Regions from separate parts of the Jeotgalicoccus sp. ATCC 8456 genome, predicted to be linked through region 3. Evidence: riboswitches for the same ligand, from Rfam matches in the RefSeq annotation. Region 3 holds a riboswitch; each other region holds the start of a gene.
The links. Region 3 has a riboswitch for thiamine pyrophosphate ahead of JEM45_RS07405 (thiamine phosphate synthase). Riboswitches for the same ligand answer to the same signal wherever they lie in the genome.

Region 1 (4,974 bases), 440 kb from region 3:
TGCAGCAACTCCAGTTGCTGAACCAGCAACTGAGGTGGAAGAAGTTGAAGAAACAACAACTAATGCGCCAGCTGAAGAGGTTCAAGAAGAAGAAGTTCAACAACAAGTACAACAACAACAGCAGCCACAACAACAAGCACAAAGTACAAATACAAATAGCGGCTTAAACTGGGGTGCTTTAGCAGCTTGTGAATCTGGCGGAAACGCGAGTGTCGTAAGTGCTAATGGTCTATATCACGGCCTATACCAGTTTGATGCTCAAACTTGGCAGTCAGTAGGTGGTTCAGGTGTTGCTTCACAAGCATCTGCTGCTGAACAAACACAAAGAGCACAAATGCTATATGATCAAAGAGGATCATCACCTTGGCCTGTATGTGGTTCAAGACTATAAGATAAAATCAACATCGGCACTCCTATAGTGTCGATGTTTTTTTGTGGTAAAATTAAGCCAATAGATTAAGGAGGGTTCAGTATGCTTGAACTGGTGAATTTATCTAAACATTTTGGCAAGGTTAAAGCAGTCAAAGACGTATCGTTCACTCTATATCCTGGAGAAGTTTTTGGTTTTATCGGACCGAATGGAGCGGGGAAATCGACGACAATTCGTATGATTATTGGTGCTTTGGAACCAACGAAAGGTGATATTCTTTTCAATGATAAAAATATTAAGGAAAATAAAAACTATATTGAAAAGATTGCATACGTTCCTGGGGATGTCAATCTGTGGGGAAACTTAACAGGTGGTGAGGTCATCGACTTCATGATGGCTGCTAAAGGCTATCATAACGATGACAGAAAAGCGGCATTAATTGAACGTTTTAGATTAGATATACATAAAAAATGTAAGACGTATTCCAAGGGAAATAAACAAAAGGTTGCATTAATTAGTGCTTTTCTCAGTGATGCAGATGTATTTATCTTTGATGAACCAACTACTGGTCTTGACCCATTAATGGAGCGAGTGTTTCATGAAGAAATCATCAACTTAAAAAATAATAACAAGGCCGTCTTATTATCGAGCCATATTCTTTCTGAGGTTGAAAAGCTTGCGAATCGTATTGCTATAATCAGAGACGGTAAAATCATAGAAGCTGGTACTATGAATGATCTTAGGCACATTACTCGAGTAGAATATATCATCGAAACTGATGATAATATTGATGCGTTAAAACATCAAAAATTTATTCATGATTTTTCATCTGACAGTGATGGTTACCATATGTTCATCGATAATAATGATATTCCTCAGTTTTTAAGATATTTGAAGATCTATAATCTCAAATCATTAAAAACAACACCACCAAAACTTGAGGATATCTTCATGAGATATTACGAGGATGCAAAATGACATATTTTAGATTGATCGGACGTAATGTGCGTTTTCAGGTCTTCTTATGGCTTCTGATTTTATGTGGTATCTCACTGTCGATACCCAGTGTATTTAACACACTATATGGGACTGAAGAAGAACGCTTAGGTATGAAAATGACCGTTGATAACCCTGCAATGGTGGCCTTAATTGGACCGATTCCAGAGGGGGATTACACATCACCGGTAATGTTTGCGCACCAAATGTTGTTAATTATGGCAATCTTCCATGGTCTGTTTAATATTTTAATCGCAAACGGAATTGGGAGAAAAGCAGAGGAAGAAGGTTTAACGGAATATATTCTAACGACAGGTACGAAGAAATCGACGATCATCAGTTCACAAATCATGTTAGGTATCATAATCAATATACTTGTCTGTTTTATCCTAGTTGTCGGATTACAACTTATCAATGTTGAAGGATTAAGCTTACCTGGAAACTTATATTACGCACTAGGTCTGAGCTTATTTGGACTCTCATTCTTTGTACTGACGCTTTCTTTCGGACAATTATTCCAAAGTGCAGATCTAACATTTGGTCTGACACTCACCGTTCTCCTTGCTTTATACCTGTACAGAGCAATGACGGATGTGGTGGATACAAGATTTTCTGTATTCTCTCCTTATCACTGGTTGTCTCGTATAGAAGCCTATGGTATAGAATCATCTGGACTATGGCTCATGCCATTCTCAATCGTCATTCTATTAGTGGCCTTAAGTTACGTATTGTTTTACAAGCGTGATTTAGGAAGCGGTTATTTTAATATCGATAAAAAACCGAAGGAAAGAAAAATCTCAAGCTACTTTAGATTAGCCTTCATCAATAGTAAGGTCTTGATGATGTCATGGATGGTGGGTCTCTTTATAGTTGGTTTATCTTACGGTTCTATTTTTGGAGATCTTGATCAAGTCATCGGTCAAAATGATATGCTTAAAGCCGCATTTGAAGGTCAAGATGGCACCATGTTTTTTATAAATTTACTATTTATAATCTCTGCACTAATTGCGACGGTACCTGCCTTAATGGTGAATGGTAGATTTTTAATAGAAGAAAAATCAGGACGTTTAGAGATGATGAACGCGGCGACGTTAAATAATAGAATTTCACTTACAACGGCATATTTAATACACTGGTTTTACGCGAACTTAGTGGGTATACTGAGTTATTTACTGACCTTAGTTGGAATGTATTTAGCTAGTATTAATGTGACAGGACTAGAGCTCACAGAAGTCGATTACATTAAAGGACTTATTAATTACAGTGCTGCAATGGTATTTATTATAGGAGTCTCTTCATTACTCATTGGTATATATGCTAGACTTCATATATTTGTCTGGATATATCTGGCATATATATTCTTGGTTAATTATTTAGGAAGTTTGATTGACTTAAATGAAAACTTCTTAAAACTGAGTCCATTTTATTACTTGAGCGATGTTCCTATAGAAGGTTTAGATGAGTTAGCAGTTGTAATTGTTACAAGTCTAGGTATTGTGATGATGCTTATCGGTTTAATATGTATAAGGAAACGGAATCTTCTTTGACACTAAAGTACAATGTGATACAATACATTTAAATAACATTTACCACTAGGGGCGCCAATTGGCTGAGATAGTGAAAACTTGTCCCTTTTTACCTGATCCAGGTTATGCTGGCGGAGGGAAGTGCGAATAAAATGAATACAGCATTCGTTTTGATAAGCCCACTTCTTTTCAGGAAGTGGGCTTATTTTTTAGGAGGAATCTAATAATGACTTTACCAACTGCGTTAACAATAGCTGGAACTGATCCAACAGGTGGGGCAGGTGTCCCTGCTGATATCAAGGCATTCTCATCAAGAGATGTATACGGCATGGCTGTTATCACCTCACTTGTTGCACAAAATACATTAGGCGTTCAGGATGTCTATAACGTACCGATAGATTTTATCGAAAAGGAACTTAAGAGTGTTTTTGATGATCAAGTGCCAAAAGCAATGAAAACGGGCATGATTGCTGAAGCCGATATGATGACCTTAATTGCAAAATACATAAGAGAATATGATATTCCTTATGTCATGGATCCTGTGATGATTGCAACAAGTGGGGACCGTTTGATGACCGCAGCATCGATGGATACGCTCATCAATACACTCATTCCGCTCGCTGATATTGTGACACCAAATCTACATGAGGCAGAGGCAATTACAGGACAGAAGATAGAAAACACATCAGATATAGAACATGCTTTAAAATTCATCGTTGATGAAATGGGGGCCAAAAGTGTCATTATTAAAGGTGGTCACTTAGACGGCGATGCGACAGACTATATGTATGATGGGGAGCGTATTACGACACTATCCAGTGAAAGAATCGACACAGATCAAACACATGGTACAGGATGTACATTTTCAGCGGTACTTACTGCAGAGCTCGCTAAGGGTAATACTAAGGAAGATGCGTTTAAAACAGCGAAGGCGTATATAACAGATGCTATTAAACATGCACCTGGTATCGGGCAAGGTAGTGGGCCGGTAAATCATTTTTCATATAAAGGAGAATAACAATGATTGAACTCTTAAGACGCATTAATCCACTCGTTCTATGTATTACCAATGATGTAGTAAAACCATTCACTGCAAATAGCCTACTTGCACTCGGTGCATCACCAATTATGAGTGGCGAGAAGAAGGAGATGGCTGACATAATTAAGCATAGTGGCGCTGTACTCATCAACATAGGAACTTGTAGTGAAGATAAAATCGAACTCTATGAAACAGCGGCAAGAGAAGCGAATCAGAGTCAAGTACCTCTGATTATAGATCCTGTTGGATATGGTGCTTCCACTTTTAGAAGAAACGTCATCAACCATATATTAGAAAACCATAAGGTCGATTTAATTAAGGGAAATACAGGAGAAATTATGGCCTTAGCAGGTTTAGATGTTGAGTCTAAAGGCGTGGACTCTATTGCAGAAGGTAAAGCAGAAGAAATCGTTAAAGTTGCCTATGATAAATTAAAGGTGCCAATTTTGGTAACCGGTGAGACCGATGCATATACCAATGGTGAAACGATTATTTCTATGAACAATGGTCATGAATTCCAAGAGAAAATTACAGGATCAGGCTGTGTTTTAGGTGCAATTTGTGCATCATTTTTAGCAGTCGACCGAACCCAAGATGCTATTGTTAAAGCAGTGAGCTTATATAACATTGCTGCAGAACAAGCTGCTTTAAGTACGTCAGGACCAGGCATGTTTCAAGTTCAATTGATTGATGAAATGTATAAATTCTCTGAAGCGGACTACCAAAAATCTAAGGTGACTGTGCATGAATAGATCGGTATTAAGGTTATATCTCATCGCTTCATCTTCGAGCTTTAAAAACCCTTTAAAAGATTTAGAAACTGCCTTTAAGGCAGGAGTGACGTGTTTTCAGTTGAGAGAAAAGGGAGAAAATATTAAAAGTGGCGAAGATTTAATTCAATTTGCGATGGAAGTAAAAGACCTGTGTCAAAAATATAAGGTCACTTTTATAATTAATGATGATGTAGAGCTTCAGAGAATTGTAGACGCTGACGGTGTGCATGTCGGGCAAGCTGATATCAATCCTAAAGATTTACCAGCATT
Region 2 (4,974 bases), 350 kb from region 3:
CTGATAGAGAAAATCGTTTAGAGAAAGTTTTAGCAATGCTGGAATTAGAACAGTATAGAAAGCGTATGCCTAAAGATCTTTCTGGGGGTCAGAGGCAAAGAGTGGCTTTGGCTAGAGCAACAGTGAAGCAATCAAATTACTTTTTACTAGATGAACCCTTATCAAATCTAGATGCAAAACTAAGAGTAGTGGCTCGTAGAGAGTTATTAAAGCTTCATGAAGAATTTAAACAGACTTTTGTCTATGTGACTCATGACCAAGTTGAAGCGATGGCACTTGGAGATCGTATCGTCGTTTTAAATAAGGGTGAAGTTCAGATGGTAGATACGCCTTATAACGTCTATCATCAACCAAGGAACTTGTTTACAGCTCAGTTCATTGGTTCACCACCAATGAATATTCTTGATGGTTTTGTTAAAGATAAGCAGTTCTGTTTCGATGAACAATCCATAGATATTAGTAGTATCAATGGAGTGGGCAAAGAATTAGAAGGTAAGAAAGTATATCTCGGTATTAGACCGGAAAATATGAAGATTAGTGAAAATGATGATGGGGACATCAAAGGGAAAGTCATTTTTAGAGAAAATTTTGGAGCAGAGGTCGCTCACACCATTCAAATTGGTGCAACAGAAATTATTGTAATGTCTAACACAATCATTAATCAAGACGAGGTGTCGGTTATCGTTAATCGAGAACATGTTCACTTCTTTGATAAAGAAACAGAAACAAACTATAAATATTTGATGGAGGATTTATAATGAATATTTTACTTAGTACAAACGCATTTATTACTACTGGATTTAAGCCACTAAAAGAATTACTAGTTGATTATGATACATTCGATTTTGGACTTGAACTGTTCCCGAATTTTGAAGATAAAAGATTTAAAGATGAATTAGCCGAAATTAAATCGCTAATCAAAGACAGACCCTTGTCCATGCATGGTCCGTATTTTAAGGTGGAGCATAGTGCAGAGAAAGGTACAGATGCTTATAAATATGCCATAGACCAGATTGAACAAACCTTAGAAATCTGTGAAGACTTAAATATCAAGCATCTTGTTTTTCATCATAATAACAAAAAAATTACTGATGAGAATAAAGCTTCATCAATAGTTGAAAGTCAAAAAAATCTTCATGAATTGGATGACATTTGTAAAGAATCTGATGTTGAAATCCTCGTTGAAAATGCAGGGGTCTATGCTAAAAATAATGTACTATTTGATGAAGAAGAATTTATAAGTATGTGTAAAGAAGAGGGAAATAATCTACTTATCGATATTGGCCACGTTAATGCTAATAACTGGAGTCTTGAAAATATTATTTCTTCTTTAAAGGAGCAAATTACGCATTATCACTTGCATAATAATGTTGAAGGGAGAGATGATCATAATAGAATTCATGATGGTTCATTAGATTTTGAAGACTTTGTTAAATTGTATAATATGTATACACCAGAAGCGGACTTAGTTCTTGAATATAACTATGATCTTGGTAATGATATAAGTGCAATAAAAGAAGATTTGGACTTCTTATATAAAACTTTTAAGTAAGACTTTTAAACAACATGCTGTGTTCTCTTATTTTCTTATAAATAGACTAGAAATAATTTGCCATTTATACTATAGTAAAGTGTATTGATTACTTATGCCGACATAGTTTAATGGTAGAACACAGCCATGGTAAGGCTGCAATACGAGTTCGATTCTCGTTGTCGGCTGTTTCAACCAACTCTACAAGAGTTGGTTTTTTTGTTTAATTATTTGCAAAAGATTGTACTAATCGATAATGTTAAATAAAGAATGAAATTTGGAGGTTATGATGACAACACTCACTCTACAAGAAGCAATTTTTACTGTAAGTAATCTTAGAACCGAACTCGCTAATGAATATGAGAAATTCAGTACAGAGTACCGAGTGCCTATTTCGGTTAACAATGAAAAAATTGATCATGCAGATAAGCTTTCTAAAGTTAATGAATCACTAGCTAAAGTAAAGCAATTGAGAAATGATTTAGTAACTTTAAAAACAGCAATTCACCACAAAAATTCTACAGCTACAGTGGTTCTTGACGGCACTGAAATAACCGCATCTAGTGCCTTAGAGTCATTGAAAATTGAACGTGGTATCATCAACAATATAAAGAACAATATTACTTTTGGCTATGGTCGTGAACGTGTTAAGACTATATCTGGGGTAGGTATTGTTGAAGAGGGTATCATCAATGAAGATGAGATCAAAGAATATCTGTCAGAACTTGAAACACTCGTTAACAAAAAATCAATCTTAATCGATAAATTTAACAGTACTGAAACGATTGACGTCACACTAACAAGCATATAAGTCATGTATTGGTAGAAAGAGACCTATTTTAAATCGAGAATTTGATGGATTACAATTTACGTTTTATTTATCTGTTACGATTTAAGAATTCGAATCAAACGACTGATGGACAATCATAGTGATGATTATCTCTTTCGATGGAGTTTCCCTCAAAAACTTTTGGGTGTTAAGTTTTGCCTTTTTGCTCACCTACAAATTAAATAATAAAGACTAGGGGTGCACTTTTGTGCTGAGAGATGAACAATCGACCCTTTGAACCTGTAGGTTAGGACCTGCGATAGGGAAGTCTGTGTCGATAAACTTTGGCAACATGGTATTTATGGACTCGGACCGCTCATAAGGTTCGGGTTTTTATCTTGTTTAGTCAAAAGGAGAAATTGATATGTTTACAGATCGATTATGGACACGTGTAGAAGGAATTTGGAAATCGTATTTAGACCATCCTTTTGTGATGGGCTTGGGTGATGGATCTCTTGAAATTGATAAGTTTCAACATTGGTTAAAACAGGATTATGTGTATTTAGTTGAGTATGCACGCTTAATGGCGATTGGTGCAGAGAAGGCACCGGATTTAGATACTATGAATTTATTTGCTGAGTTGTTACATGGAACGTTGTTTGGCGAGATGGAGCTTCATAGAAGTTTTTCAAAACGATTTGGAATTTCAGAGGATGCGCTATTAGAAACTGAGGCGGCTAGTGAAAATACAGCATATACCTCATACATGTTGAATCACGCACAGCGCGGTGATGCAGCTGTTGTGGCTGCATGCTTATTGACTTGTGCATGGTCTTATAACTTTATAGGAAATCACTTAAAGAAAAATTATGACCATGAGGATAATCCATATAAAGAATGGGTGGATATGTATTCAGACACAGAGTTTACTGCATTAAATAATACTGCAATGAAGCTGATGAATCGTTTAGCAGAGGGTAAACCTGAGCGTGAATTGCTTGTCTTAGAGGAAATTGTGGTGAAAACAAGTAAGTACGAGTATATGTTTTGGGAGATGTGTGAAAATAAATCTAATTGGGATGTTATACAAGGAGAGAAATGACTAGGAAATTAATTATTCATAATAATAAGTTTTCTAAATTGTTAAGGGTCTGTAAAACATGTGTATTCCATAATTTCTTTGGGGTAAGGTAGGACTAACATCACGATTCAGTCTGAAAACCTATACTACTTTAAGGAGAGGGAATTAATTATGAAGAAACTCTTAACTGTTACATCATTAGTAGGCGTATTGGCACTTGCTGCATGCGGAGGCGGTTCTGAAGAAGGTACAGAGGAAGGTACAGAAACAGAAGAATCTGGTACAGAAGGAACTGAAACAGAGACTGAAGGCACAGAATCAGAAGATACAGAGTCAGAAGATACTGAATCAGATGACGAAGGTGAATAGAACATTTGAATATCGGCCGCTGGTAAAAACCGGTGGCTTTTTTTCTTGATGCGAATTATTAAAATTTTGTAAGGGTATCATATATAATATATATAATTCGACATATTATAGGAGCGAAAAGAAGTATGAAAATTGGTGTGATTTCTGATTTGCATATTGATCGATACAATGATGAAAACCTTCAACAGAAGGATTTTACCTTAACCTTGGCAAATGAGGTGAATCGTCAATCACTCGATGTGTTGTTGATAGCGGGCGATATTTCAAACGATCATATGCGGTCTTATCGTTTCATGCAGGCACTGGAACAAATGACAGGCGTTGTGATTTACTTTGTGCCAGGCAACCATGATTTTTGGAATCAATCCGGAGATGATAAGACGACAAATGAGATTCATCAATTTTTCAAAAGCACGAAGTATTATAAAGAAGGCGAACCTGTAGATCTAGGTAACGGCTGGGCAATCGTTATGAATGCCGCTTGGTACGACTATACTTACGCAAGTGACCGCTTTTCCAAAGCGCGTCTTGAAGAGCGGAGTTATTACGGTGGAACATGGCAAGATTTAGTACGTGTAGATTGGGGAAAAAGCGATCCAGAGATATCTTTAGAATTTGCAGAAAAAGCTGCACATGATTTGGAAATGGTAAAGGATAAGAAAATTATTTTAATGACCCATGTCGCAACACATAAAGCATTTAGAGTTCCCATGCCAAACCGCTTATTTGATTACTACAATGCCTTTATTGGTACGTCAGACTTTGACACATTTTATGGGGACTATGATATTAAATACAGCGTTATGGGGCATATCCACTTTCGACACCAAGTTATTGAAGGTGGCGTTAAATATATTTGTGCATGCCTTGGATACCGTAGAGAATGGCGGACAAAAGATATTGTTCATGAGATACGTGATGCCTTAGAAATTATAGAAATTTAAAAAGACCTCCTGAGTCTTTTTATTTTAAGTTTATTTATTAACTTGTCCGAAAAAATATAAGTGATATGAGAATTCTATATCGACTGGTAAAGTCAAAATACCGGTCAATGAGTGCTATCTTTGTCCAGTAAAACAAAAGTACCGGCAGATGAATACGCTCATTTGCCGGTAACACTGTTTATTTCTTTTTGATTTCTTCGTATTTAGCGTACCACTCTGGAAAAACTCGCTTGAAGACGACTGGTTTGAACTCTCCATCAACTTTTTTTACTACAAGTAG
Region 3 (4,974 bases):
CCTTTGAATTCTTCGACTGGCGGCAATTTTGGTACTTTTTCGTCGAGTTTCCATGATTTTGTATCTTGCTGAATAAAGAATTCGAGCTGATTAAGTGCAGTATCAATTGGAAGTAGGTTGTCTAATTTTGCTTTCTTTTCTTGCGCTTCTTCTCTTGTTTTACCCACGTAAGTCACTAGTCCCGGAAATACTTTGATATAGTTGTCTGGACGACGGCTTTCTTTTATGGCTTGATTTAATTTTTCACGATAAATATTTGCTTGTCTTAAATTCCAAGAAACTGAATAGACAGCATCAGCATATTTCGCAGCCAGTGCAACACCTTCTTTTGAAGCCCCGGCTTGCATAGCCACTGGCTTACCCTCTTTTCTTAAAGGTAAAGTTAGCGGACCTTTAACTTGGAAGTTTTCACCATTGTGATTGAATGGCTGAATATTCTTATTTTTAGTAATTGTGTTATTTTCTTTATCTGGCTTGTAGCTTTCAATTGACCACGATTCAAATAATTTATTCATGACTTCAGCAAATTCATCCGCTTTCTTATAACGAACGGCTCTCTCAGGCAATTCAGGTATACTGTGGTTTTGTGCTTCGCGGTCGGTCATTGATGTCACTAGATTCCATCCCATGCGTCCTTTTGTTATGTGTTGCAATGTGAGTAACTGTCTTGCTGTGGTAAATGGGTTATTAAATGTACCTGAAATAGTTGAAACAAGTCCAACGTTATCTGTGACTTTACTCATAGCAGTTAATGCAATCATTGGGTCAAAATAACTCGCTGGTAATTCTGTTGGACTATCTGCGGGGAAGGCTTGTGAATCTGCGAAAAATACGGCATCAAATTTTCCGCGTTCTGCAATTTTTGCCAGATTTTCATAATATTCAATTGTCGTGAATTCATTGACACTCGAATCGTCTTCTAACCATGCTGCCTGATGGTGACCCACACCATACAATAAAATTCCTATATTTAACTGTTTAGAATTATTCATAATATATACCGCCTAGTTCATAGTAAGTCCGCCGTCTACCGTGATGTTTTGCCCTGTAACCCCATCTGCTGCCTCAGAACAAAGATAAACAACCATATTAGCAACGTCTTGTGGGGTTGTTACTTTTCTCAATGGTGTGGACTGTGCGATTAAATCAAATACTTCTGGTGTTGTGACTGCACTTGCGTCTGTTGTTTTCAGTAAACCGCCAGAAACAACATTTGCTCGGATACCATACTGTCCAAGTTCTGCTGCAACGTTTCTGGTGAACCCAATTAAAGCAGCTTTTGCAGTGGTGTACTCGTGATATGGTACTACAGGATTTTGATATAGATTAGTTCCAATACTAATAATTGCACCGTCTTTACGTTCTAAAAACTGTGGTATTACACTTTGTGATACGTTGAATGCAGCTTTTAGTGTCCCGTCTAACTGTTGCTCGTAATCTTTATAAGTCAAATCTTTGAATGATTTTTGAGCGGTTGGATCAAATTTAAAGTTAACGAGTGCATTGTTTACAACAACATCAATCTGTCCGAAATGTTCAGTTCCTTTTTAACTAACTGCTCAACTGCTTCACGGTCTGTAATGTCCGCTTGAATCGCAATGGCTTGTGCTCCAATTTCGTTTTTTAACTTCTCTGATTCTTCTTTACTGTTGTTGTAGTTAATTATGACATTAAAACCTTTTTCACTTAGTGCTTTTACGATATAGCTACCAAGTCCTCTTCCACTTCCCGTTACTAAAACTGTCCTTGTCAAATAAATCACTCCTATAATTTTTTAGAATAAAAAAATACGCAGCCTTCATAGGAAAGTTACGTACCGAGAGTAAATTATATGCCCGCAAAGACATAGATATACAACTGTATCGATGTAACACTTTCCTACGCCAGTTTTAACTGGATCAGGTTCAAAGGGTCTGAGGTTACCCTCATCTCAGTTTATAAAAACGCCCCTAGTGCGAATCTATTCTATTTAACATCATTGTATTACTTTACGAAGATACGTCAAGTAAATCACAAATTATGTGAATTGGAACAAACACAATTCAAATTCAATTCTGTAACTGTACTGCTATCTAGTTCCTATATGATTGAGTAAATGTTAAAAGATAGTTATCAGTATAATTAAAATATAATTTTATTTGCAATATTTAACTTTTTAGAGTAACTTGAAGTTATTGATTGGAAAATTAAATAGTTAAGACCACTGGAAGTGTCTTTGAAAAAGGCTGAGATTAAAGTGTAGACTTTGGGATTCCGGGAACCTGATACAGTTCATACTGGCGTAGGAAAGTGGCGAAAGTAATATGTGTTGATGCATACTTGCGCTGTTTTTCTATATAGAAAAACAGCGCTTTTTTATATTAAGGGGTGACATAATGCTTATTGCAATTACACATTTTAAGATATTAATTTCCAAGGACATTGTTCATTTCAATACGATTTCATCCTGTATCGATTATCTTTTACTTCGTACACCCATGTCCGACAACGAGTTATCATCTTTCCTTTGTCAGCTTATTCAATCAGGTTTCCCTAAAGAAAAAATCATCATTCATACTTCGACTAAATTGCTGGAATCTTTTCGTTTAACTGCCATCCACTTTAGAGAAAACGATCCAACTGCATTAACGTATAAAAAAGAACATCCGGATATTTCAGTCAGCATGTCTGCTCATTCACCTGAATCTGTCAAGAAAGCACAGGACAATCATCTCGACTTTGTATTATACGGCCATATATTTGAATCGAGTTCAAAGAAATTTTTGCCACCGCGTACACATCAAGAAGTACGTGATGCACTGTCTTATGATATTCCTGTGATAGCACTTGGCGGTATCAATTTAACAACTATCAATCAATTACCGACAGGATTCAGTGGTATCTCGGCAATTTCTGCATTTATGGATGCTTCACCCAATCAAATCACCAGGTTAAAAGAAAAAGGTCAAATATTAAATTTGATGTAAGCAAATGCTCCATAGCTTAGACATTATAAAGTGGTTAATACACTTCCCAGCTGTCGCAGTACTTAAAAATCTATCACTTGAAAGGATGAAACAATATGCAGTGCACCGTTAACGGAGAACTCCATTATTTTGAAACGGATATTACCATAGCTACCCTGCTGGACCACCTGGATGTAGATGATAATCGTATTGTAGTGGAACACAATGGGGAATTGATAAAAAAAAGTGTATTTAAACAACAAGAAGTGAAAAATAATGATCGACTTGAATTATTAGAATTTGTAGGAGGCGGATAATATGTTAGAAATTGGAGATTTAAAATTTAACTCAAGGCTATTTTTAGGTACTGGAAAGTTCTCAGATGAGAAAATACAGGCCGCTGCAATTGAAGCGTCAGGTACAGAAGTGCTGACTTTCGCTGTCAGACGTATGAACTTATTTGATAAAGACCTGCCCAACCCGCTGGCAAATATTGATTTAAGAAAATACACGACATTTCCGAATACAGCAGGGGCGAAAACAGTGGAAGAAACTGTACGCATCGCAGAAATCGCAAGACATGCGGGTGTCTGTGACATGATTAAAGTTGAGATTATTGGTGATGATAAGACATTACTGCCTGACCCAATTGCGACATACGAAGCGTGTCAAATACTGCTGGACAAAGGTTATACAGTCTGTCCATATATTTCAAACGATGTCGTGCTTGCAAAAAGACTCGAAAGACTTGGTGTTCATGCAATCATGCCGCTCGCTTCTCCTATAGGTACGGGACGCGGTATTAATAATCCATTGAATTTAAGATATATTGTAGAACAATCCAGCATCCCTGTTATTGTGGATGCAGGAATCGGTTCACCCAAAGATGCGTGCTATGCTATGGAGCTGGGTGCAGATGCGGTATTATTAAACACCGCTGTATCGAATGCCAAAGATCCGGTTAAAATGGCAGAAGCGATGAAGCTTTCAATTGATGCAGGGGTACTGGGTTATGATGCAGGACGTATTCCGGTTAGGTATTCTGCACAGGCCTCAAGTCCTGCTGAAGGACTGGAGTTTCTTTAATGGAGAGATACGACAGACAAATGAAGTTTAATGAATTTGGAGAGAATAGTCAAAAAAATCTGATGTCAGCCACACTAATGGTGATGGGCGCCGGTGCACTTGGAACACACGTTTCTGAAATGCTTGTGCGTATGGGTGCAGGTAAACTCATCATCATTGATATGGATATTGTTGAAATGACCAACCTGCATCGTCAGGCTTTATATACTGAAAAAGATGCAGAAGATATGACGCTGAAAGTTAATGCTGCCAAAGAAAAATTGTGTCAGATAAACCGTAATGTTGAGATTGTACCGATCAATGCAGAAATAAATTCCAGTAACATCTCCGCAATCTTAAGAAAGTATCAGCCGGATATTGTAATTGACAGTATGGATCATTTTGAAATTCGATTTCTGATTAATGAAGCCTGTCATAAGCTTGATATCCCCTGGGTATATGGTGCTGCTGTAGGCAGTAAGGGAAGTGTGTACGGGATTGATTTTAAAGGACCTTGTTTAAAGTGTTTGATGGAGACTCTGCCATCGACAGGGGAAAGCTGTGCAATCAACGGTGTGCTTCCTCCTGTAATTTCCCTCATTGCCAGTATGGAAGTTTCTGAAGTCATTCGTTATTTATCAGGAAAAGGTTTTTCCAAGCAGCTCATTACTGTAGATACTTTTAAAATCGGCTTTCAAACGATAAATATAGATGAATTAAAGAATGAAGACTGTGTAGTCTGTAAGAATCGGATATATGAACAGTTGAATAAAAATATGCTGGCCACTGTACAATCTAATTGCGGAAGTGTATATACACTCAGGTTCGACGAATCGGTTTTCAATCAGGAGCTGCCCGGTAAAATTATCAGGGCAAGTGCGTTTGTTAAGTTATTGACTTATAAAAAATATAAGCTGACCTTATTTAAAGATGGCAGAATGAATGTTCATGGCATCTCTCGAAA

Region 1: another riboswitch for thiamine pyrophosphate. It lies ahead of thiD (bifunctional hydroxymethylpyrimidine kinase/phosphomethylpyrimidine kinase); the one in region 3 lies ahead of JEM45_RS07405 (thiamine phosphate synthase).
Region 2: another riboswitch for thiamine pyrophosphate. It lies ahead of tenA (thiaminase II); the one in region 3 lies ahead of JEM45_RS07405 (thiamine phosphate synthase).

What each region holds. Positions count from the first base shown of each region.
Region 1 is NZ_CP066224.1:1,867,600-1,872,573, forward strand. It holds gene JEM45_RS09700 (transglycosylase family protein) at 1-391, shown strand, start outside; gene JEM45_RS09705 (ABC transporter ATP-binding protein) at 473-1,348, shown strand; gene JEM45_RS09710 (ABC transporter permease) at 1,345-2,913, shown strand; TPP riboswitch at 2,951-3,049, shown strand; gene thiD (bifunctional hydroxymethylpyrimidine kinase/phosphomethylpyrimidine kinase) at 3,116-3,910, shown strand; gene thiM (hydroxyethylthiazole kinase) at 3,913-4,683, shown strand; gene thiE (thiamine phosphate synthase) at 4,676-4,974, shown strand, end outside.
Region 2 is NZ_CP066224.1:1,782,402-1,787,375, forward strand. It holds gene JEM45_RS09230 (ABC transporter ATP-binding protein) at 1-758, shown strand, start outside; gene JEM45_RS09235 (sugar phosphate isomerase/epimerase family protein) at 758-1,552, shown strand; tRNA gene JEM45_RS09240 (tRNA-Thr) at 1,649-1,719, shown strand; gene JEM45_RS09245 (hypothetical protein) at 1,821-2,342, shown strand; TPP riboswitch at 2,545-2,643, shown strand; gene tenA (thiaminase II) at 2,725-3,402, shown strand; gene JEM45_RS09255 (hypothetical protein) at 3,553-3,750, shown strand; gene JEM45_RS09260 (metallophosphoesterase) at 3,876-4,694, shown strand; gene JEM45_RS09265 (acyl-CoA thioesterase) at 4,873-4,974, opposite strand, start outside.
Region 3 is NZ_CP066224.1:1,428,206-1,433,179, reverse strand. It holds gene JEM45_RS07415 (NtaA/DmoA family FMN-dependent monooxygenase) at 1-992, opposite strand, end outside; partial or broken gene JEM45_RS07410 (3-oxoacyl-ACP reductase) at 1,005-1,753, opposite strand; TPP riboswitch at 1,859-1,961, opposite strand; TPP riboswitch at 2,196-2,305, shown strand; gene JEM45_RS07405 (thiamine phosphate synthase) at 2,376-2,966, shown strand; gene thiS (sulfur carrier protein ThiS) at 3,062-3,262, shown strand; gene JEM45_RS07395 (thiazole synthase) at 3,264-4,031, shown strand; gene JEM45_RS07390 (HesA/MoeB/ThiF family protein) at 4,031-4,974, shown strand, end outside.